DNA from 3 places in the Scytonema hankhaensis NUACC26 genome. Region 3 is predicted to be linked to each of the others. Evidence: riboswitches for the same ligand, from Rfam matches in the RefSeq annotation. Region 3 holds a riboswitch; each other region holds the start of a gene.

Region 1 (8,089 bases), on a different contig from region 3:
AATTGTTAATGCAACAATATCAAATAATTTGACTCTCGTCGTAGTCATCCGATCTCACCTTCAATAGTTATAGAGGATAGCAGGTTGTTAATTTTGGGATGTCAGAACCATGTTCAACAATCCAACCACTGCGAATGGTTGCACTTTTCCCTTGCCATTCTAGCAAGAAATCGAGCGTATAACGTTGCCCATATTCATCACGTCGTCCCAATTGAGCCTCATGATTTTTGACGACTTCTACCAGTACGCTGCGTAACTCCTATGCATTTTCAGCAGTCATCCCTAATGCTGCTGCAAACAATCGAGTGTGCTTACCTTCGTCATGTTCTGAATTCAAGCAATACTCACGTAGTTTACGAATGTCCACTACTGCATTCTCAGCATTTGGGATTAGCAGTAAAAGATTAAACTTACGTACTAATATATAGTAACAAAATATTCCCATTTCAGAGGTTGAATTAGGGGAAGCTGGCTATGAGACCAATTTTAGCTCCATCTCATTTCATATCACTGGTCACTGGTTACTGTTCACTGTTCCTGATGCGGGGAAGTACTTTTCTATGACTTCACCCGCAGATAAAAATAAGATTCCAGAGAAAATCCCTGCTCCCATAATATTTAATTCCGTACTTCCCAAGAGTTCTAGATGGAAATTAAAACGAGTTACGATCAATAGAGATATCGATGAACAACTACTTGCAATTAAAGATAACTTAACACTCGCTCTAGAAAAGGTATAGCGTTTTCCTCGGGAAATTAAATAAGCAGCAAAAGGAACAATAACTGCACCTACATAAGCAGCATAAAAAGCCACAATTAAACTAACAATCTCACCTCCTCTTAAGGCGACTATTAAACCAAAAAGCGCATTTCCAAAGGTTACAAGCAATTGAGTACTAATAGATACTGGTAAAATATTAAAGTCAAAAATAATCTTGCTCTGTACTCTTAATATACTACTACCAATACCGAGTGAAGGAACTAATAAAGACACAATTAATGCAATACCCAAGGGTTTGTCAGGTCCACCACCAATCCAAGATAGAATATAGGGTAATGTTTCTTTACCACCTATACTATCTGGTAAAATTCCGGCTTGATGGGCGGTTGTCACAACGGTTGAAGGTAATAAAGCAAGTAGCAATAACAAAATTCCTGCTAAAAGACATCCCTTATATAAACTTTTTACATCTTTTGCTTGAACGAGATACATTTGGTACTTCATATCTATCAGCACCAACAAAACCGTAGATAGTGTTATACCTACTGTTTTTGGCAAGCTTTCCAATTGAAGTGAATTCGCAAACTCTAAGGGCGATCGCAAATACTCAGGAAATCCTTGCAGCACCCACAGCCCGTAAAGAAGAGCCAAAAAATTGACAAATAGCAACCCTCTTAATATCCAACCTGCTTTCTCTACTGGTAATAAGGAGAGCACCGCAAACAAAGTTGCCAAAACAATCATTGAAGGTATGGGCGGGATGCCAAAGACTTTGAGGATGGAAGCTGCAGAAATTAACTGTACTGCTTCAATCCCAATCAGAGAACCCCAAGACATTAGCCCCACAAATATTTTCACTCCACTTCCATAAGCAGAACCGAGGAGAGTCCAAATTTGTTCTGTTTGCGTCCAGTAAAACTTTGCTAGTACTATAAGAGCAATTGTACCCAAGCCAAGAGAGACAGCATAAAGGCTTCCAGCCGCACCATGAGTTAGGGATTTCTCTGCTGTTCCTAGGAGAAATCCCAACCCGTAATGTGCTGAAACCAATAAAGCCGCCAGGGAGAAGGTATCTAACCTGCGGTTATTCATAATCAGTGACCAGTGACCAGTAACCAGTGACCAGTGACCAGTGACCAGTAACTAGTAACCAGTGACAGATAACTAGTACTGATTACTGTTTTAAATTTCTTCTACAATTGTAACCGGATCGTTGCTCACTTTTAGCAGTTCGTAAAGATCGTAGGCGTATAAATCCTCTTGGCTTGGCTCTTCTGTCTGACTTGTAGCTACAATTGGTTCGCCATAGCCTTTTGTTCTACCAATCAGCAAAAGTTTTTTACCCGCACACTCACCAATTTCCTTAAATTGGTTTTCTGGCAAAAAGGTAACGTGTTCGGCAAAGAATGTACGATTTTGGATAGGCATTTTATCCTCCTTAATTTGGAATTAGATCGGCTTAGCAAGAAACCTTGCTTATCGCTCTTCGATCGCGAGTTTCACGAGATGAGCTTTCACTTACATACAGGAGGATCTTAGGGATAGGCTGAATACAACCTCTACCATGGATACTCCTTCCAATGCCGACGGAGTTAGCTGACGGGCTAAGGCTGGAAGGTGCCTTTCTTTCTCCAAAGATTCGCCCCAATACGTTGGTTCCTCCGCTTCTCACCCAGTCATTTGGATTTTGCGCTCGCATGACTGGATTGAATTAGGCGACTTTCCTAATCAATACATAAAATAATACTGATATAAGGAAGCAGTCAATCTCTATTTTTATTTCTCAATGTAATCTTTACTTATAAGAATATTTGTAAAGCTTTCGCAAATAGAATTCGGGGTTATACAGGCAAAACTTTTATACTTCTACCCTCATTCTTTATCCTTTCTAATGAAGCCGATCTCAAAGCTAGATCTGCGCTAACGTAGGGGATGAACCTCTATTAATGCGTCATCACAGGTTAAATCGTTATTTAAGTCAGGGAGAAACATGAGGTTGCGGTCTATCTAAAGGTCAGGAGTTGGCTATGTATGAACTAGTTCAAACTGTGTTAAACAGTGATGAGAAAACGGCTCTGCGTCAGTTGGTCTACGATCTAAGTGCTTCTGGGAAGAAATACTTCCTAAGAACCGAAATTTTGCAAACTTTTGCCGACTTTTGCAACCACTCGCAAAAGCCAGCGTACTTTTTTCACTCTTCTTCTCTAGGCAAACTGATTCACTACACTCATGAAATCATTCTAGAGGAGGAAAGTGCCTGGTTCCTTCTCCGACCTCGCATAGGTGTCCAAGAAGCTTGGCGATTGGGGGCAAATTTGACAAGCTTTGAACAAATGACTCCGCAAGAACTACTGAATGTGCGCGATCGCCGTGTCGAGCGCTACCATCCTCAAATCTTAGAAATAGACTTCCGCCCCTTCCATCACGGTTCTCCCAAAATTGACGATCCCAGAAATATCGGTCAAGGGTTGGGGTTTCTCAATCGTTACTTGTGCTCGCAAGTGCTGACAGCTCCTGATTATTGGTTGGAAGTCCTGTACGATGTTCTCAAACGACGCCAGTATGATGGCGTTCCTCTACTCATTAACGGTCGCATTCACTCAGGAACTCAGCTCGCCCAACAAGTTAGAGTAGCTATTGGTTTGTTGAGCGATCGCCAACCAAGCGAACCCTACGAAAAATTCCGCTATGAATTGCAAGACTTAGGTTTTGAACCAGGTTGGGGAAACACTGCATCCCGCGTACTAGAAACCTTAGCACTTCTCAATCGACTCATTGACACTGCTGAACCCGCCATTTTAGAAGCCTTTGTTGCTCGCGTTCCCTCAATCTTCCGCGTTGCTCTTGTTTCCGTACATGGTTGGGTTGGACAGGAAGGAGTGATGGGAAGACCCGAAACCGCAGGTCAAGTCATCTATATTCTCGAACAAGCCCGTAGTTTAGAAAACAAACTGCGAGAAGAAATCCAATTGGCTGGGCTAGATGTGCTTGGGATTCAACCCCAAGTGACTATACTCACTCGCCTGATTCCTAACTGCGAAGGAACCCAATGTAACTTGCGCTTAGAAAAAGTTCAAGGTACGGAGAATGCTTGGATTTTGCGAGTTCCTTTTCTAGATGTTAATCCCAATATTACGCAAAACTGGATTTCTAAATTTGAAATTTGGCCTTATCTCGAAACGTTTGCCTTAGATGCGGAACGAGAGTTACTAGCACAATTTCAAGGTAAACCCGATCTAATTATCGGTAACTACAGCGATGGTAACTTAGTTACTTTTCTTTTAGCACGTCGTTTAAAAGTCACTCACTGTAACATTGCTCACTCTCTAGAAAAACCCAAACACTTATTCAGCAATTTGTATTGGCAAGATTTAGAAGACAAATACCACTTTTCGGCGCAATACACCTCTGATTTGATAGGTATGAATGCAGCAGACTTTATTGTGACATCAACCTATCAAGAGATTGTAGGCACACCCGACACTATGGGTCAATACGAGTCATACAAAAACTTTACAATGCCACAGTTGTACCACGTTGTTGACGGAATTGACTTGTTTAGTCCCAAGTTTAATATGGTACCACCAGGGGTAAACGAACATGTTTTCTTCCCCTACAATCAAAAAGAAAACCGCGACCCCAACCTTCAATCGCGAGTTCAAGAACTACTTTTCACTCGCGAAGACTCAAACATTCTGGGGCATTTAGAGAACGCAAACAAGCGACCCATTTTTGCTGTTGGTAGCGTCACTCCTATAGATAACCTTGCGGGATTAGCAGAATGCTTTGGTCGAAGTCAAGATTTACAAGAACGTTGTAATTTAATTATCCTCTCTGACAAATTACATTCAGAGCAAGCGCTCAACTCAGACGAAGCAGGAGAAATCGAACGACTTCATAACATTATTAATGAATACAATCTCCACGGACGCATCCGTTGGGTAGGTATGCATCTTCCCCTGATGGAAATTGGAGAAGCTTATCGCGTTATTGCCGATCGAGGAGGTCTTTTTGTTCATTTTGCCCGCTTTGAAGCTTTTGGTAGAACCATTCTTGAAGCGATGAGTTGTGGTTTACCAATTTTTGCAACACAATTTGGCGGTTCTTTAGAGATTATTGAAGATGGGGAAAACGAGTTTCATGTCAATCCTACAGATTTAGATGGAACAGCTAAGATAGTATCGAACTTTATCGACCAATGCGATATGCAACCAGAATACTGGTATAAAATATCAGATTGGGTAACTCAGCGTATCCATAATAAATACAATTGGGAATTACATACCAAGCAATTGTTATTACTTGCCAAACTCTATAGTTTTTGGAACTTTGTGAATCAGGAAAATAGCGAAGCTAGGGGACGCTATCTAGAAGCCTTATTTCATTTACTCTTCAAACCCAGAGCCGAAAAGATTTTGGAGCAGCATATGCAGCGGTAGGGATTGGCGATTGGCGATTGGCGATTGGCGATTGGGGAACTCGGGGCCCCCTCTGGGGATAAGGGGCAATGGCGATTGGAGAATTATTTTTAACCCTTACCCCCTTTACCCCCTAACAACTAACAACTGTACGGGCGCGGCGGCCTTGCGCCCCTACTAACTACTAACAACTGTACGGGCGCGGCGGCCTTGCACCCCTACTAACTACTAACAACCAACAACTAACAACTAGCCGATGGATACACAAAATTATTCTCAGCAATTTATTTATAAGGACTGGGTACTTGTCGAAAACCAGTTTAACCCCAGTAAAGTTCACCATAGGGAAACCGTTTTCACAATTGGTAACGGTTACTTGGGAACGCGAGGAACTTTTGAAGAAGGTTATACTCACGCTCAACCAGCGACTTTTATTCACGGAGTTTTTGATAACGTTCCTATTGTTTATACTGAACTTGCCAATTGCCCAGATTGGATACCTCTAATTGTATTTGTTGATGGCGATCGCTTTCGTTTGGAACGGGGCGAAATTTTGAGCTACGAACGACAACTCGATTTGCGTCGCGGTGTTCTCAGCCGCAAGATAAGATGGCGCAGTCCGAGAGGGAAAACTGTAGACCTTTATTTTGAGCGTTTCGCTAGTCTGGCTGACGAACACGTGCTGGTATTGCGGTGTCAGGTGACACCTGTGGATTTTGAAGGTTTAGTGGAAGTTCAAACGAGCATCAATGGTTATCCAGAAAACCAGGGCTTTAATCACTGGGAATTACTAGATCAGGGAAAAACCGATAAAGGGTCTTGGTTGCAACTTCGTACCCGCACAACCCGTATAGAACTGGGTGTCGCATCTGGTGTAACGGTATCGGGAATTGATGCTCAGGCGCAAGTTAGCAATCCACCCGGTTACCCCACCTTTACCACTACTTTCCAAGCTGGGGTGGGAACAACTGTTACGGTGGATAAATTTGTCACACTTTTTACATCAAGAGATGCGGAAAACCCTTTGGAAGCCGCTTGTGACAAATTGGCTCAGTTACCGGCTTATTCAGAATTGTTGAACGCTCACGAACAAGCATGGCAAGAAGCTTGGGAGAAAAGTGACATTGTTATAGAAGGCGATACCAAAGCTCAATTAGCTGTTCGTTACAATCTCTTCCAATTACTGATCTGTGCCGCACAGCACGATGATAAGGTAAGTATAGCCGCAAAAACTCTTTCGGGCTTTGGCTATCGGGGTCATGTGTTCTGGGATACAGAAATTTTTATCCTTCCGTTTTTTATATACACCCAGCCCGCACTGGCTCGGAATTTGCTATCCTATCGTTACCATACCTTAAATGGTGCACGCCGCAAGGCGGTTCACTACGGGTACAAAGGAGCAATGTATTCCTGGGAAAGCGCTGATACGGGTGATGAAGTGACACCTCGTTGGTTGCCTCCTAATGATTTTTACGGAGAAGATATCAGAATTTGGTGTCGCGATCGCGAAATCCATATCAGTGCTGATGTTGTTTATGCCGTATGGTATTACTGGCAAGCAACAAATGACCACGAATGGATGCGGGATTATGGTGCTGAGATTCTTCTAGATACCGCTGTATTTTGGGGAAGTAGGGTAGAGTATAATACCAAGTACGAACGGTATGAAATTCGGGAAGTGATTGGAGCGGATGAGTACCACGAACACTCAGACAACAACGCTTTTACAAACCGGATGGTGCAGTGGCACTTGGAAAAAGCACTCTTTATACATGACTGGCTGCGTAATACTTACCCAGAGCAAGCCAACGAACTTACCCAAAAACTGCAACTGACAGCCGGAAGGTTTTCGCGTTGGCGAGATATCATAACCAATATATGGATTCCTTTCGATCCATCAACAAACTTAATCGAGCAGTACGAGGGATTCTTTAAGTTAGAAGATATCAACTTGGCCGATTACGAACCACGTACCAAATCAATGCAATCTATCTTAACCATTGAAGGCGCTAACAAGCGTCAGGTACTGAAGCAGCCAGACGTGTTGATGCTTCTCTACTTAATGCGGCAGTCACAAGAATTTCCCTACACTTCAGAAATATTACAGAAGAATTGGGACTACTACGCACCCCGTACTGACATTACTTACGGTTCATCCTTGGGACCAGCCATTCACGCTATCTTAGCTTCAGATATAGGTAACAAGAAAGAAGCATACGAACGGTTTATGCAAGCAGCGTTAGTGGATATCGAAGATGTCCGAGGTAACGCCCATGAAGGAATCCACGGTGCAAGTGCTGGTGGTGTTTGGCAAGCCGTAATATTGGGTTTTGGTGGCGTACAATTAGCCGGAGATGCACCGACATCAACACCACATCTGCCCTACGGTTGGAAACGTCTAAAATTTAAACTGATGTGGCATGGCAAATGGCACGAATTTGACTTGCGTTCGGATCAAAAAGAGATTATGCGCGATATTCGAGGATTCATCTTTGATTTAGATGGTGTTTTAACAGATACGGCAGAATACCATTATTTAGGTTGGCAAAAGCTAGCAGATGAAGAAGGGTTACCCTTTAATCGAGAAGCGAATGAAGAACTGCGGGGCGTCTCTCGTCGAGATTCGCTGTTAAAGATTATTGCCAACAGGCGACAATACTCTGAACCGCAACTTCAGGAAATGATGGAGCGCAAAAATCGCTACTACGTGGATTTAATCCACCATATGACTAAAGCAGATTTATTGCCCGGTGCGATAGCTTTGTTAGACGAATTAAGATCTGCTGGTATTAAAATAGCTCTTGGGTCAGCTAGTAAAAATGCTCAGACAGTCATTGAGAAATTGGGAATTAGCGATCGCATTGATGTCATTGCTGATGGTTACAGTGTAAAACAACCCAAGCCAGCACCCGATTTATTTCTATTTGCAGCCCGCGAGTTAGGGCTGGAA
Region 2 (8,089 bases), on a different contig from region 3:
TCTAACTTATTTTCTCTTGCTTTTTGTATAATTAGCTGTTTTTCTAAAAAAAAATCCTCTTTTAATTCTATTAGAATAAATTTTCTTATCTCTACACATATAGCTAAAGCTTCAAAGTGATATTCTTTTCCAGAATCATCTTCTTGATACCATAAACCTGATTTTAATATTTTGTCTCCGTTAATTTGCCATAATTCTTCAGCTTCAATTAAGAAAGTGTCTAAAAAGGGAAATATCTCTTTCAAATCTATTGTACCTGTTTCTGAAATATTTTTTTGATGACAAAATCCTCTTAACCAATCCGGTACAAAACCAACAATTTTAAATTCATCAGTGTGTACGCACTCTAATATTAAAGTCTTTAATGAGGCAAAGATTTTTTCTGTTATAGATATAAAATTACTCATATCTCCCACCTATTTCTATATTTAAATCTTTTCTTGTAGTAGGTTGGAATGGTTAACTTCTTGTTGAATAATAGCTACGTGCATCTCATCCCAAGTAGCATCTAATAATAATACCCAATCTCCTTCTTCTGAAGGAAATAAATGAACATCTGCACATATTCCGGACATTATCTTCATACAAGGAAAAAAAAGTGGCGAATCTTCTAACGGTAAAAGTCCCTCCAGAAAAAAAATTTGCTTTCTTACTTTTTCACCTCTTTGTAAATCATGAAACCCATAGGTGGATAATTGACCTCCCCAAGTTGATAGATAGCCATCTTTACTTACTAAAAGATAGGCTAGAGAACGCTCCTCTCTTAAAAATGAGAGAATATAAGTAGTAACTGATGTGGGGATATCTAGCATTTATTCCTCCAAGATTTTGGAAGCAAGACGTTGAAAAATTTCCTCTACATTTAAACCTGTTTTAGCACTCGTTTTTATAACTGTCCAACTTTGCTGGATAAGTTGTTCAATTTCACTATTTTCGATTTCCCATTCATCTGCTAAATCCCATTTATTCAATACTAAAATGCAGGGGATTTTACCAATAGCTTCTTCTACTCTTTGCTTGAGATTCAAAGCTTTTTCTAATGTATGATGTCTGGTACCGTCTGCAACTAATAAATAACCAGCAGAACCTCTCAAATAAGACATTCTTACTTTCTGAAATTCGTCTTCTCCATAAAGATCCCAAAGAATCAGATTTAACTCTTTTTCTTGAAAATTAATCGTTTTTTTATCGATTTTGACGCCTACAGTTGTTTGGTATTTTTCTGAAAAAATACTGTACACAAACTGAGCAACTAAACTAGTTTTTCCTGTTGCAAAAGCACCAACCATACAAATCTTTTTCTGAAGCATAAAAGTATTTTCTATCTTGAATTATCAGATAAGAATACCCTAAAGGTAACTCGACGGCTATATTTTCCCTCTTTGTCAGGTAATTTCATGTTAGGAGGTTCGCGATCGCTATCACCTATGGTATTAAAATAACTGGTATCGATTCCTCGCTCTGATAAAGAGTTTAGGATTGTATTAGCACGAGCTTGACTAAGTATCCTATTTGTCTCTTCATTTCCAATACTATCCGTATGTCCTACTATTTGAATCCTTAGATTTTTACCAAGATACTCAGCAGTTCCTGAGAGTTTTTTTATGACTAATACCAGCTCTCGAAAATTTTTCTCTTCTCCCGGTAACAAATCTGTAGTTCCTTCAAAAAACAATAAGTTTTTTTCTTCAATTTGTTTTTTATAGCTTTCTAGTTGATTCAGTTCAAACGCAATCGTATTTTTATCTTCATATTGGCTCACTCCAGGAATTAAATGCCAACTTTTTTGTGCTTTTAAAATCCAACGGCGAGGTGCAGACCCACTAGCATAAAGAGTCTCATTTTCATCTACTTGAAAGGATATAGTTGTTGGTGCTTTAAGCAATTGCGCTGCTCTTCTTTCAACTATTGGAGGTTCTAAGGAAGCGTATCTTTCCCATCGACTCATGACTTCTTTTGAAGTAAAATCAAATTTTTTCATAAGCACTTCCGGTTCCACAGCTAATAAATCTCTCATCCCAGAAACAAAATACTTTCCAGAACGAGTTTCTGCTTTAATAACAACAATTCCAGGTTGAGAATCCAAATCTTCTATAAAAGCATTCCAACGGAGTTGGTTTCTAATAGTAAAAAAACTCCAAATTACAATACTAAGACCAATAGTGCTTAAGAGAATTATTGCATAAGGAGACTTCTTTGCATTCTGATTTTTATATTGAGATGTTAAACAATTTTGGAGGAAAGGTTTGCTGTTAGCAAACGGTTCCGTGTCTCCCTCAAAGACAATCAACTCTCTATTTAGTTTTTGATGAATTTTTTCTATTGCATCTTGAAAAACTAATCTTAATTCGCGAGGTGCATTACCTCTAATAATACCAGCTAAAACTGCTTGCGGTCCCTCTTCAATCCAAATCGTTAGTTCTCCATAGTACAAACTATGGAGCGTATCTTCTTTGTGCGTATTAAAGGAGTCCTTGACAAAATCCTGAATGGCTGTCAACATTGCTGATACCAAATCGGGATCTTGAACGGGTACTTGTGGTGCAACTACGTGTTGTAGCAGCAATCCATTTTTTTTATGAATCAGGAAAACCTGTTCTACTTGATAGACTAAAGTCCGAAGCATCACAATCTGGGCAAATGTTTTCCCAGTCATTAGCGCTTCTATTCTCCACTTTAAACTCTTTGGAGATAAGCCAAATTCCAAAGTTTTATCTAACGACTGAATCATCTCTTCGACTGCAGCGATCGCCGCTTTACGAGTTGCTGGTCCTACAATTGGAAAAATCGCAGTTGCAAGAACATCTTGGTCTTTTTGAATAGAAGTATGAATGGCATTCTCCACAGTAGGAACCATAGCATCGCTCAGTTCTTTGTCTTCTGCACGCTGTGCTGCTTCTGGTAGCAATCGGCTGATATCTTCTGCTGTTATTTGTGGATTGTCTAATCTCTCGTAGATTTTCTCTAATTTTTGTGGTTCTAGACCAAAAAGCAAAGTACGAAGTTCATTTAAGTCATTTGTCATTTGTCATTTGTCATTTGTCACTTGTCATTTGTCACTTGTCACTGATTTTAATGTTCAGAATTTAAGCGGATGGCTAGTTCCGAGAAAAGATTAGCTAGAGCGTTACGGTCAGTTTTATCTATCCGGAGTTCTTGCGTTTCTCTTTTTAATAAAGCTGCTATTTCTTCATATTTTTGTCGGATATCATCCTGTAGGTTTTTAGATTGATTAAGAATCTGTTCGCGAATTTCCCGTTGGTTATTATTAGTTTGTTCCTCTAATTGTTTGAGTGCTTTTTCTAGCGATGTAATTAAATTTCTATTTTCTTCAGCTAATGATTTTAAAGCTTCACCACGTTCCCCCTGCTCATTTTTAACTCTTTTAGATAAAGATTCAATTTCGTTTTTAATGTAAACTTCTAGAGCATCTAAACGTTTTTTAGTGTCTTCTCTAAGGTTAGTATATTCTTTTACAAAACGATCTTCTATACGGGCAAATCTTTTTTCTACTTCCCGCATTTGATTGCCAAAGAGAATATCTCTAACCTTAGCTAGGTTATTACCTTCTGCAATATCAGTGCCACCAATTAACGATTTATCCATATTATGGTTTAACCCTGATTGAGCTAACTCTATTCTGTGATTGTTGTTTTGTTCCGATTCTGATGGATTCATAGACAAGATTCTATAATTAATTTGTAACTGAGTTGATTCTTTGCTGTTTTAACATATTAACTCCGTAAACGGTAATTCCTTGATATGTAGCCCCATGTCTACTAGGTAGCCTAGCATCTTTAAATGAGTGTTGCACTGCTTGAAATGGGTGTTTTATACGAGAAGTTAAAACCCTATCTTGATTTTTAGATTTATAAATTTTTAAGAATTTTTCTTAAGTTATTACAAAAGTAAAAAAGAGCTTACATGACGCTCTCTCGTCTGTTTCTGCTGCTTTTTATAAGAGAAACCGAAATAGCACGTATAAGGCAGAAGCTATGAGTTGTAATAGCATTACTGGCAAGCCATAATGTAGAAAAGTGTGGAATGAGATGCGACGCCCGTGTTGTTCGGCAATTCCTGCAGCAACAATGTTGGCTGATGCACCTACTAAAGTTCCATTTCCTCCTAAAGTTGCGCCGAACATCATAGCGTAAAAAAGTGGTAGTACTTCTGGAGGAAACTGTCCCTGAAAATTTGGTGCTAAAACTTCAGTTGATGCCAATCCAACATTAACAATGTACTGTTTGAGTAAGGGAACCATGGCTACAACTAGAGGAATATTGGGAACAACGCTAGAAAGCAACCCAATGAAAAAAATGAGAGATAACGAACCAATCAGAATGTTTTTTCCTAAAACAACTGCTAAAACTCCAGACAAACTGTTAATAACACCAGTTTTTTCTAATCCACCGATAAGTACAAAAATACTCATAAAGAATATTAAAGTACTCCAATCTACATCTCTTAGTATGTTATTAACTGTATCTATTTTACTTTGATGGGATAAAAGCATTGCTAAAGCTGCTCCTAACAAAGCAACAGCAGCAGGTGAAACAGGAGTTGGTAAATATTCTCCTGCTACGAAAAAGACTAATACGAAAGCAACTATAAATCCACCGATGGTTAAAACTCGTAGATGGTTGATTTGAGGATGTGGTAGTTGTTCGAGGTTGTCTAGATTAGTTTTCCAGATTTTGCGAAAGAGGAATGGTAATACTGCTACTATAGTAGCGATCGCGATCGCACCTCCCAAACTCAAGCGCCACAAGTAATCTGTAAAGCTAATATTAATAGCATCACCGACAATAAATGTAGCAGGATCGCCAACGATTGTGAGTAACCCCGCACTATTTGCCACAAACACCATAAGGATCAGCAATGGCACACAATTAACCCCGACTTCCTCAGCAATTGGTGGAATTAAAGGTGCTAGTAGCATAACTGTAGTAGCGTTAGGCAATACAGCACAAATAGGAGTTGTAATTGCTACAATTCCTAGCAGTAAACGATTGCCCTTACCTCTTGCAAGAATGACTATTTGAGTTGCAAGATATTCAAAAATCTTAGTAGGTTCAAATGCTCTAACTAGTACCATAACTCCAAAGAACAAACCTAATGTTCCGTGACTGTTGCTGATATAGCTAACAGCATCTTCTAAAGTCATGACATTAGTGAAAACCAATAACAATGCTCCTAATAGGGCAGCAATTGTCAAGTTTACCCACTCTGTCATAATTAAAATTATGACGCTTATAAATGTGAGAATACTGATGAGTGCTTGCCAGTTTTCCATTATTGGTTAATAGTTAGTGGTTAGTTGTTAGTTGTTATACCAATTCCCTATATCTTTGAGACAAATGCGATCCCCCCAACCCCCCTTACTAAGGGGGGCTAGGGGGGATCGTGTGTAGCAATCATTTGGTGAAATGGTATTAGTTGTAGAATAATAGAATTATAAGCATATTATCGAAATTTTAAAAAGGGAGCATCCCGTTTTAGCAAATATGCCATCAGAATGGAATTCTGGGGCTACACAAACAAAGTCCGCGTAGGCGGACGAGCGCTTGTATAGCCGCGATTTCAATCGCTCTATGTTTGTTCTATGTTTGTTCCAAATTAGGATGCTCATTACCTACTAAACATTCAGATACCCGACTTCTTAGAGAAGTTGGGTATCTGGTTTTTCACAGTAATTTAGACTTAATGAGGTAATGACAAAATACTTACCTTTAGATATATTTATTCTGAATTGAGTTTGGAATTCCCAGTACTGGACAAGGGAATTTAGAACCTAGATTTTGTACAATTGGATGCTCGATTGAGTTACACCCAAGAAACAATATATCAGCTGATTCTGAAACAACAACTCTTTTTAGTTCTGTCGCAACAAAACCAAATCGTAAATGAGCTTTGAAAGAACTTTTCCATTCGGCAGCTAAACAACTAGCTTGTCTCAATATACGTTCTGCTTGCGCGAACCTATCTACAGATTTTTCTGTTTGTGATAAGTGTGTTGAGTTATCTTGCCATCTTGTTTGGGTTACTATCCCCGTAGTCAATTCTTCCTCTGTGGAGTTTGTTAGAAAATGTGGTAATACTGTTTGTTCATTTCTGTGACAAGTCCCCGCTTCCTCTGTCGGCACAACTTCTGCAACACCACACATTAAACGATCTTCCATTACATATACGACTTGAACTGTCACCTGCGCTTTAGTAGCCAAACGTGTTTGGTGAGCTGTCAACAAAGCAATATCTAGCGCGGTATGACTGTTCGGAGAACTGTTATAGCCAACGATTAAATTTATTTCCTTCGAGGCTTGAATTTCTTCAGAAACAGATGTTTTTGGTGTTGGAAGGAGTACCATTTGATCTATCAAATCATCTCTTCCAATAGCATTTTGTAGACGCACTAACAATGGCTTAATATTCACAGTTTTCTTCTCTTAATACGAAACGACCTGATCGGGAGAAGCGGGTCTATTAATTTTGGATTTTAGATTTACGACTTTGGATTTATATTTTGGATTGAAGAAAAAACACTTTAATCTAAAATCTAAAATCCCAAATCCAAAATCTAAAATTTCTCTAGGAATCCCCAATCGAAACTGTTATATACAGCCAAAGCTTGGGGGTTCCTTCCATTGCCTACGGAGTTAGCTGACGGGCTAAGACTGGAAGGTGTCTCTCTTGAATTATGAACAATGAAGAATGAAGTGAGAAAGAGCAATTTCTTATTTATTCTTCATCCTTTACCCCTTTTCAAGATAAGCCCCAAAAATTGGTTCCTCCGCTTTAAATTTCTGAAATTTAAATTAGGCTACCCACTTTAACAATTATCAGTTATCAGTCAGTTATTAGCTAACAGTTAACAATTCTTAGTTAATACTGGTCACTGGTGAGTCCAGCGCTGCAGGCGGGTCTCCCGCCGTAGGCGACTGGCGAACCCGTAAGGGTCACTGGTCACTGTCTTACTCATCTTGAGTAAAATACTTATCTAAGAAGTTGAGGGCGTGATTGCGAAGTTCAAAATACTCTTTTGAGTTTCGCATTGCCGAGCGATCGCGTGGATGAGAAAAAGGAACTTCTAAAATTTCCCCAATTTTGGCAGATGGTCCATTAGTCATAAGAACAATGCGATCTGACATATAAATTGCCTCATCCACGTCATGAGTCACCATCATCACAGCTTGACGATGGTTTTCCCAAATATCCAACACTTGCCGCTGTAATTTCCCCCGAGTCAATGCATCCAATGCCCCAAACGGTTCGTCCATCAACAACATTTTTGGACGAATAGCTAAGGCTCTTGCAATCCCCACACGCTGCTTCATTCCACCAGAAATTTCCTCGGGGTATTTGTCTGCAGCCGCATTCAAGTTTACCATTGCCAAGTGCTCATTAACAATGCTGATTTTTTCAGATCTTGAAGCATCTTTGAGCACTTCATCCACCGCTAGTCGGATATTTTCCTTTACTGTCAACCAAGGCAACAGGGAGTAGTGTTGAAACACCATCATACGTTCAGCACCTGGTTTGCGAATTTCTTTGCCATCAAGTCTGACAGAACCAGTAGTCGCTTTCTCTAAACCCGCGACAATCTTCAAAAGAGTAGACTTACCGCAACCAGAGTGACCGATGACAGAAATATATTCATCTTCACTTATAGTCAGATTGACATTATCCAGAACAACAAATTGTTCCCCATCAGGTTTTGGATAAGACTTGGTTACATTGTCAATTTCCAGAAATGGAGTAGCACCAATATTGTGCGTGCGATCGGTTGTGAATGGAGTTGATTTTGTCATGGTAGCTGTCAGAGAAAGTAAAGATTAGTAAAGAAAATTGAGTCCAAGACCCCTATGGAGTTAAGACATATAAAACCGAGTCGGAGCATTTGCTCTAATCTCAAAACTGTTGAGATAGCCCACAGGATCGCTAGGATCGAAACCTTTGTTGTCTATAAAAACGTCAGGAGGCTCTACTTTGAAATCTTCCTTGGGAGACTGAATACCAAGTTCGGCAGCAATTTCGCGATATAAATCGGCTCTCCAACCTTGAGCAGCTAGTTTCTCTGCATTTTTGGGAAATT
Region 3 (8,089 bases):
CCGTTCCACAACACACCCGTTCCACAACACACCCGTTCCACAACACACCCGTTCCACAACACACCCGTTCCACAACACACCCGTTCCACAACACACCCGTTCCACAACACACCCGTTCCACAACACACCCGTTCCACAACACACCCATTCCACAACACACCCGTTCCACAACACAATTTATTCATGTATTACAGTCAACAGAAAATCGCTATAGACCACAGATGTAGGGGCGCAAGGCATTGCGCCCCTACAAACGGTATGGTTCATTGAGGTGAAAACTGTTGTAATACAGTACGGGCGAGGACGCCCGTACCACAAAAGTAAGAATTGTGTCGTTATGCTTGCAATGCGACTTCACTCTTCCCCGATTCTGAGGAAAGAGTTGTAGGAACTTCTTCTATTTCTACTCGTACCCATTCAGAGTATACATCTTCTAAAAATCTGCTGCGGTCTTGGCTTCCGTTGGAAATCTCTCTGACTTTGAGAGTTGTTACGTACACTCCTTGTACGACTTCATGCCCGTAACCGACAACTTGACCAATTAGTCCAGTAACCTGATGGCGTGTATAGTCACCAATCTCTAACATTGTCATGACTCCTTAACTGAATAGACTTTACGGTTGTTTGTACTTACGCTACAAAATGTTGGTTATCAGTGGAAAAGTTATGATTCGAGGCGGCGAAATGATTGCGGTTTCCCTCCCTCATAAGTTGATTAGGAAATAGTAGTTATTAAGCAACAGCTGGAGCTTTCTTCTCGCGTGAAGGGACAACTTCCGGTAACAGATGAGTGTAAAGATGAGTTAATCTAGAGGCAACACTTTGCCAGCTAAAAGCAATTTCGACACGCTGTCTACCTGCTTCACCAAGGCGATCGCGCCATTCTGGATTTTCTAGAATTCGGTCAATGGCTACGGCAAAAGCATCTTCATCTTTGGGAGGAGCAAGCAATCCCGTAACCTCGGGTACTACTGTAAATTGCAATCCACCAACATTACTGGCTACAACTGGGGTTTGGCTAGCCATCGCTTCGATAGCAACTAAACCAAAAGGTTCGTAATGACTGGGGACAACACACACATCAGCCGCAGCGTAGTAAGAGGGCAAAATAGTCTCATCAAGCCGTCCTGGAAAGGCTGTGCAATTTTCTAATCCAAGTTCAGATACAATACTGGCTATGCGATCGCGTTCGATTCCATCACTATAACCGGGACGACTACCGCCTCCAATAATTAACTGCAAGTTACCCGTACCGTGCAAACTCGATTTTGCAAAAGCTCTAACGAGTGTTTCAATACCTTTACGTTTATCGAAGCGCCCGACATAGAGCACCACTTTTGCATCAGGAGCAATCCCCAATGCTTGACGTGCTACAGATCGTTCAATTGAGCCAAATTTCTCAATATCCGTACCGCAAGGAATGACTTCTATGCGTCCAAGACAGGAAACAAGATTTCGCATATGTTCCTGTTCTTGGGGGCTAGTGGCTACAACTCGATCTACACTCTCCAGACAATTTTTTTCCACAGCTAGTCGGATACTAGCTATTGCTGGTATATCAGTGACACTACGGTACTTCACTGCTCCTAGTGAATGGTATGTATGCACTTGGATCAATGGTTGACGCTTTTTCAGTTCCATTCCCACCCAGGAAGACAACCAATAGTGAGTGTGAACCAGAGAATACTGAAAACCTTGATTTTGTTGGAATGCTTGAAACTCTGCAATAAATTCAGGTAAACGATCCAGTAGACTATCGCGACCTATAAACTCCATGGGACCAGCTTTGAGTCGAATTGTTCGACAGTTAGTTCCATGTTGAATGATAGCTGCTTGTTCGGGACTGCTACGGCGAGTGAACATATCCACTTGCCAACCTTTTTGAGCTAATGCATAACCCACCTGACGGACGTATACGTTTTGTCCACCAGCCTCTTCTTGTCCTATTTCTGCAGCAGGATCTCCATCCACAGAAATCAAAGCGATGCGATGCTTTTTTGTCAGTAGCATAGTTAAACTTCACTCTTATGGCAATCTTTCCTACCTTAAATATCTGAATCAAGGTAGCGTAACCCCTTATCCAAAGCTAAGGGCAGGTACAACGAAGCGCACAGATACCAGCCAAGGATACCGACGAGAACAAAGCATTACTTGCTTAAGAATGCTGTTCGCTCAGTCTCCTCTCAATGCCGACGAAGTTAGCTGACGGGCTAGGACTGAGAGATGTCCCTCTTTTGAAGGATCAAGTGAGAAAAAGGATTTCTTATTTATCCTTTATACTTAAGCCTTTATCCTTGTGCAAGATTAGCCCCAAGGGTGGTTCCTCCGCTCCACGTTTACCTGTGGGAACACTATGTTTAAGGTAAACCGTGAACTAGGCAGACCGAATCTCTATTGTTAAGAATTTAACTTGTAACCTTCACATAAGTCAACCTTTTTTAAGGAAGACTTCTTTAAGCAACCAGCATTGCTACTCTCCAATACGTATTATTGCAAGTTTTGTAATTCTGGTAACCGTTTAACAAAGCTAGCTTGGTACAACGAGTTATGGGTGAACAATTATGAAGTCCGACCTGCATCTAAGATATATCCTTCATAGAAATAAATTTCAAATGCTTAACATAAGTTAGTATAATTACATGAATTTTCTTTAAAGACAACTCTATGAATTACTCTATTCATCTATATTATTTTTCTATCTATCGATAGATGTAAAAACTATATTGATTCCATCCTGTGGGGTGGGCATTGCCCACCAATATCAATTCTCCAAATGATTGCTATACACGATCCCCCATTATCCACGCCCTTACGGGTATGTGTAAGGCACACGCTATATGCAAGGCACACGCGAACGCTACCAGCACTGGTCTCACCGTCCAACGCAATAGCTTCCCTTAAAAAGGGGGACTTTAAGTACTTTCCCCCTAATCCTGAATATGAATCTTGCAGAAGCGATTGTTGACAATCAACTCCTCTGAGTCTACTAATTCTATTATTTGTCCAGTACAAGTTACTTCCTTATCATCAATCCAAACTTGTTGTGGTTGGATTCCGTGTATATGTAAGCTTATCGATCTATAGGGAAAAGGGTACTTACCTTCTGTTGTCCAAACGATTTCTAAATTGTTCTCAAAACGTGTTATCGCAAATTTATGCAATCTCGAATCTCCATAACCATCACCTGCATCAGAGTAAAGAAGATTTTCACTATTGCCTTCTATAGGAGGGTAAATATGCAGAGTTAATTGCTTTTTCTCCTCCATAGGTAAAATATTCCCTGCCAAAACTAACAGAGGAATTTGTTCTAGGGTAAATATTATGCGCTTCGCGATGATCCCCGCCCCTGCCTTCCATATAATGTTGTGTGACTTTAGGAAGCGAGCGATCGCCCCAAACAATAAAAGCAGCTGGTTCATTCATATCGTACCAGAATCCTGCAACACCCACATCTAGCAGATACTGATATTGGCGACTCCACCATCCACGAACTTTGGGGTTAGTAAAATCTGGAAATACACACCAACCAGGCCAAACAGGAGCAACAACAAGTTTCCCGTTGGGGAGTTTGCAAAAGCCGTCCAGTATTTGACCTTCTAAAAACAAATTACTATGACGGCTGTACTTAATACCTGGATTTAGAATAGCAATAAACTGTACCCCAAGTTCTTTGAGTTCTTGTGTAAAACTTCCTAATTTAGGAAAGCGATCGGGAGCGATAGTAAACGCTCTATTACCAACTTGACAATCTATATCTAAATGAATAGCACTCAAAGGTAAATTGCGATCTTGAAATGCTTGAGCTTCTTCCCGAATTTTTTCTTCTGTACGGTATCCCCATTTAGATTGGTGATAACCTAAAGCCCAGAGAGGAGGTAAAGCCGCACGCCCAGTTAATTCTGTATAACGTTCTAAAAGTTGAGCCGGTACGCCATAAGTAAAGTAGTAACGCAGCGATCCCCCTGCAAAATCAGCAACAGCAATTTCCCCAAAGGTAAAATAAGCGTCAAAAGAGTTTTCATAAAAAATCAGATAACTGCCAGAGGAATGCAAACCTAAATATACGGGAATACATATATACATTGGAGCTGAACCAGGGCCATACATGCCCGCCGCATCATAGTTCCACATCCGATATGTTTTTGGTTGTTGCTTCTCATCTTTAGCAGCACGTAAGTTAAGATAAGAAAACCGTTCCCCAAGCCCGTATATTTGTTCTTCTTGTCTTAGTTGTGCTTGATGTAACCATCCTTCGCTTTTACGAGAAGGAGGTAGTTCTTCACGTAAGATTTGTCCTGAAGAATCGCAAAACTTTAAACTACCATCTTCTTTGACAATAACTTTTAATTTAGCACTAGATATGGAGTAACCATTTTCTGTCTCTGCAAATTGAGTTTTCACCTCTTGCCAATCCTGTCGAGCAATGGCATAAGGAATAGGTGATATACCAGGTTTCCAATCAACTCGAACAAAATCTTCAGTCAAAAAACAAATTTCTAATTCTGCAAGTTCAAAATAGAAATTAGCACCTCTGTCTGTAAGTTCGGTACGAATAAGTTCTCCAGGCTTGTCAAATCCTATTTCTGTAGAACGCTTGAAAAATTCCCGTTCTATATTATCTCGTTTGCGAGAATAAAGAAATGCGTGAGGCGTGCATTTAAAGTAAAAAAGTATTCCCAGCCAGTGGCTGGGAACGAGGTGGGAAGTTATGCTTTGCCCATTGCTTGGCTCACATCCACAGGTGTTTGGTATTGCTGATTTGGCAAATTCCTAAAAGCCCGAAGTACTCCTTCGTCTACACCTTTTTCCTCGGCATAAAAAATTAAATCTTTCTTGCTTACCGGGTATTGAACTTCATTCAAGCTTTTCTGTAGCTGTACGTAGTTTACTCTAATCATGACAACCTCCTACTAATGAACTAGGAATCACACTACTTTTTCTGGTCTGACAGAAAATGCGATACCCTTTTAAGGGTTAAGCCGAAGGCTTATCGCGCACTCAGCTTATCAATTCACAACTTATTCTGAAGCGATAGACGAGCGTGAATAGATTAACTGTTCAGACCAGCTCAGTATTAACTTCATTCGCTAACTAAGATACAAATTTTTGATAATTGCAACTTCCTGCTACTGGAGGAGAAAATTCACATAATGCACTGGATAATTTTATTAACATCTATCCTAAGAAAGAGATTAGTATTGAACTATTTTTCAAAAATGCGGTATAGCTTTAGCTGTTAAACTCCGCTTATCGCTCTGCTGAATAAAGAAGTACTTTTGGACTTAGTTACTCTGGATTTTGGGAAAGTAGCAACATCACTTCCCTTAAAATCTCTTGAAAACCATTGATAGACATAGGTTTAACAAAATATAAGCTGATACCAAGCGCAATAAACCGTTCTGCATTATCTGTATCTGTAGAACTGCTCATCACAACAATTGGTAAATCCTTAAAATCATTTTGTTGTTTAATCCATGTGACTAGCTCTAACCCCCCCATCTTAGGCATTCTTGTATCTGTTAAAATCAGAACGGGTAATGGGTAAATATCTCTATTCCCATAAGAACCTTCACCTAGCAAATACCTTACAGCCTCATCTCCGCTTGTCACGCTTTTCAAAGATAGCTGTAAGTTGGTTTTGACAGCAGTACGTTGAATAAACAGTAGATCGTCAGGGCTATCCTCAACCACTAGAACAGTAGGCAACTTGGGAGCGCTCATCTACAACCTCTTTTTTGTCTGAAGTCCAAGAGTGAATATTAGGCACATAAGTTAACAAAGCATACCCTGGCAAAATAAAAAGTTAATTTTATAATCGGATTAGAGGTTATACCATTCTACGAAAAAGATGATGCAAAACGATAATGTAGAAACGCAAAGTATGGCGTTGTTACAAAATTGACACGGCTCGCGATTCAAGTAAAATGGTATTACTTAGTTCACCATCGTAACTAAAAGCGGATTTTTTGAACGAGGTAGTGCTTTGCTCTAATGCCCAGGGTTACATGACTCGTATTCAAAATGACTTACTCCCGAACCGCTATTCGATTACCCAAACACGTAGGGGAGCCACCCGAAGTGCGCGGGTTCCCCCGCGACTGCTAGGAGTGGCGTTGGGCAGTGCCCACCCTACTACAAAGATCGGTAATTTTAGAGCGGAAAGAGAGTAACGCAAATCATGTATTAAATCTAACATTTGTGAAAAAGATATTTCCAGTATTTCCTCTGAACTGGGAGGAATTTAGATGATTGATTTTTGCCCTATTAAGTGCTTCGACCACCTTGAATTTTATGTTGGAAATGCAAGGCAAGCAGCACTGTTCTATTCTAAGTTTTTTGGATTTACTAATACAGCTTATCGGGGTTTGGAAACTGGCAGCCGTGAAGTAACATCTTATGTCATGCAGCAAGGGGAAACCCGCTTTGTTCTGAGTGCAGCACTCTTTGCCAACCATCCCATCTCGCAAAGCGTTCTGAAGCATAGTGATGGAGTGGCAATTATAGCTTTTGAAGTGCTAGATGCTACAAGCGCTTATAAAGAAACAATTAGAAGAGGTGCTGTAAGTGCGATCGCACCAACAGAAGAGGAAGATGGATACGGTGTGTTGCGTTATGCGGCTATCCATGCCTATGGTGATGTTTTGATTAAATTTGTGGAAAGGAGCGATTACTCTGGAGTCTTTGCCCCTGGCTTTATACCGCAATACCCTGCCAACAGTAATCATTCTGTAGGCTTATGTAATATCGATCACATCGTTGGCAACGTTGAGTTGGGAGCAATGAACAAATGGGTACAGTTTTTCACTGATACAATGGGCTTTAACCTGCTAGTGCATTTTGACGAAGAGGCAATTTCTACAGAGTACTCAGCCTTAATGTCTAAAGTGATGCAGAACGACACGGGTAAGATTAAATTGCCAATTAACGAACCAGCCAAAGGGAAACGCAAATCTCAGATTGAAGAGTACCTGGAATATAATAACGGTCCGGGAGTACAACATATTGCCTGCGCGACTAATAACATTATCGAAACAGTCTCTCAATTAAAAAAAGCGGGGCTGGAGTTTCTGCACGTACCGAGAACTTATTACGAAAACTTGAAAGAGCGAGTTGGTGACATTGATGAGCCTATTGAGCAACTAGCAAATTTGGGCATTTTAGTAGATAAGGATGAAGATGGGTATTTACTCCAGATTTTCACCCAACCCGTGCAAGACCGACCAACGCTTTTCTTTGAAGTGATTCAGCGTCATGGAGCACAAGGTTTTGGTGAAGGTAACTTCAAAGCCCTGTTTGAGGCGATAGAACGCGAACAAGCACTCAGGGGGAATTTATGATGCACCAAATACGGGGATCTAAGGGGATGAGAGCATGACTTACTACTATAAATTAGGAAAAATTCCCCATAAGCGACACATTCAGTTTCGTCAACCTGATGGTTCTTTATATCATGAAGAATTAATGGGGATGCGAGGTTTTTCAGGCGTTCAATCCTTGCTATACCATTTACGTCCGCCTACACAAATACAGAAAATTTTGTTAGAGAGGACAGTGAATGCGTCCTATGAAGAATCGAGTCCCCTGTGTCACCGCCATCTACGCACAGTAACCGTAGAATTGGGGGCAGATGCTGTGGAAGCAAGGGTTCCGTTAATGGCAAATGCAGATGTCTGCATTTCAATTGCTCGACCCACATTACCCATGTTATACTGGTATCGATGTGCTCATGGTGATGAAGTCATATTCATCCATGATGGCACTGGTGTATTAGAGAGCCAGTACGGTATTTTACACTATCAAGTAGGAGATTATTTAGTTATTCCTGCAGGAGTACTGTGGCGTATTATACCTGAGTTAGGTATAGAGCAGCGAATGCTTGTCATTGAGGCGAGCGGACACATAGAACCACCAGCAAGATATCTCAATCGATACGGACAATTTCTCGAACATTCTCCCTATAATGAACGCGACATTCGTCCGCCAGAGAAGTTAGGAACTTATGACGAGGTAGGAGAATTTGAGGTGCGGGTCAAAACCAGAGATAGAATTATTAGCTATCTCTATCACCATCATCCTCTAGATGTTGTGG

What was found. Region 3 has a riboswitch for cyclic di-AMP ahead of ACKTT2_RS30555 (glycosyltransferase). Riboswitches for the same ligand answer to the same signal wherever they lie in the genome.
Region 1: another riboswitch for cyclic di-AMP. It lies ahead of ACKTT2_RS34460 (hypothetical protein); the one in region 3 lies ahead of ACKTT2_RS30555 (glycosyltransferase).
Region 2: another riboswitch for cyclic di-AMP. It lies ahead of ACKTT2_RS05675 (adenine nucleotide alpha hydrolase family protein); the one in region 3 lies ahead of ACKTT2_RS30555 (glycosyltransferase).

Annotation. Positions count from the first base shown of each region.
Region 1 covers NZ_BAACAP010000229.1:50,525-58,613, reverse strand. The annotation lists gene ACKTT2_RS34475 (DUF4926 domain-containing protein) at 1-48, opposite strand, end outside; partial or broken gene ACKTT2_RS34470 (DUF6883 domain-containing protein) at 68-445, opposite strand; gene ACKTT2_RS34465 (SLC5/6 family protein) at 515-1,813, opposite strand; gene ACKTT2_RS34460 (hypothetical protein) at 1,904-2,149, opposite strand; cyclic di-AMP (ydaO/yuaA leader) riboswitch at 2,288-2,423, opposite strand; gene ACKTT2_RS34455 (sucrose synthase) at 2,749-5,160, shown strand; gene pgmB (beta-phosphoglucomutase) at 5,396-8,089, shown strand, end outside.
Region 2 covers NZ_BAACAP010000114.1:970-9,058, forward strand. The annotation lists gene ACKTT2_RS05645 (sensor histidine kinase) at 1-407, opposite strand, end outside; gene ACKTT2_RS05650 (hypothetical protein) at 429-812, opposite strand; gene ACKTT2_RS05655 (Rab family GTPase) at 813-1,310, opposite strand; gene ACKTT2_RS05660 (OmpA family protein) at 1,322-3,025, opposite strand; gene ACKTT2_RS05665 (hypothetical protein) at 3,073-3,678, opposite strand; gene ACKTT2_RS05670 (ArsB/NhaD family transporter) at 3,956-5,293, opposite strand; gene ACKTT2_RS05675 (adenine nucleotide alpha hydrolase family protein) at 5,730-6,431, opposite strand; cyclic di-AMP (ydaO/yuaA leader) riboswitch at 6,628-6,829, opposite strand; gene ACKTT2_RS05680 (ABC transporter ATP-binding protein) at 6,969-7,805, opposite strand; gene ACKTT2_RS05685 (ABC transporter substrate-binding protein) at 7,866-8,089, opposite strand, start outside.
Region 3 covers NZ_BAACAP010000221.1:188-8,276, forward strand. The annotation lists partial or broken gene ACKTT2_RS30545 (hypothetical protein) at 1-185, opposite strand, end outside; gene ACKTT2_RS30550 (hypothetical protein) at 336-587, opposite strand; gene ACKTT2_RS30555 (glycosyltransferase) at 733-2,010, opposite strand; cyclic di-AMP (ydaO/yuaA leader) riboswitch at 2,173-2,358, opposite strand; gene ACKTT2_RS30560 (DUF5110 domain-containing protein) at 2,928-3,266, opposite strand; gene ACKTT2_RS30565 (TIM-barrel domain-containing protein) at 3,211-4,485, opposite strand; gene ACKTT2_RS30570 (DUF2795 domain-containing protein) at 4,707-4,898, opposite strand; gene ACKTT2_RS30575 (response regulator) at 5,287-5,721, opposite strand; gene hppD (4-hydroxyphenylpyruvate dioxygenase) at 6,246-7,337, shown strand; gene ACKTT2_RS30585 (homogentisate 1,2-dioxygenase) at 7,372-8,089, shown strand, end outside.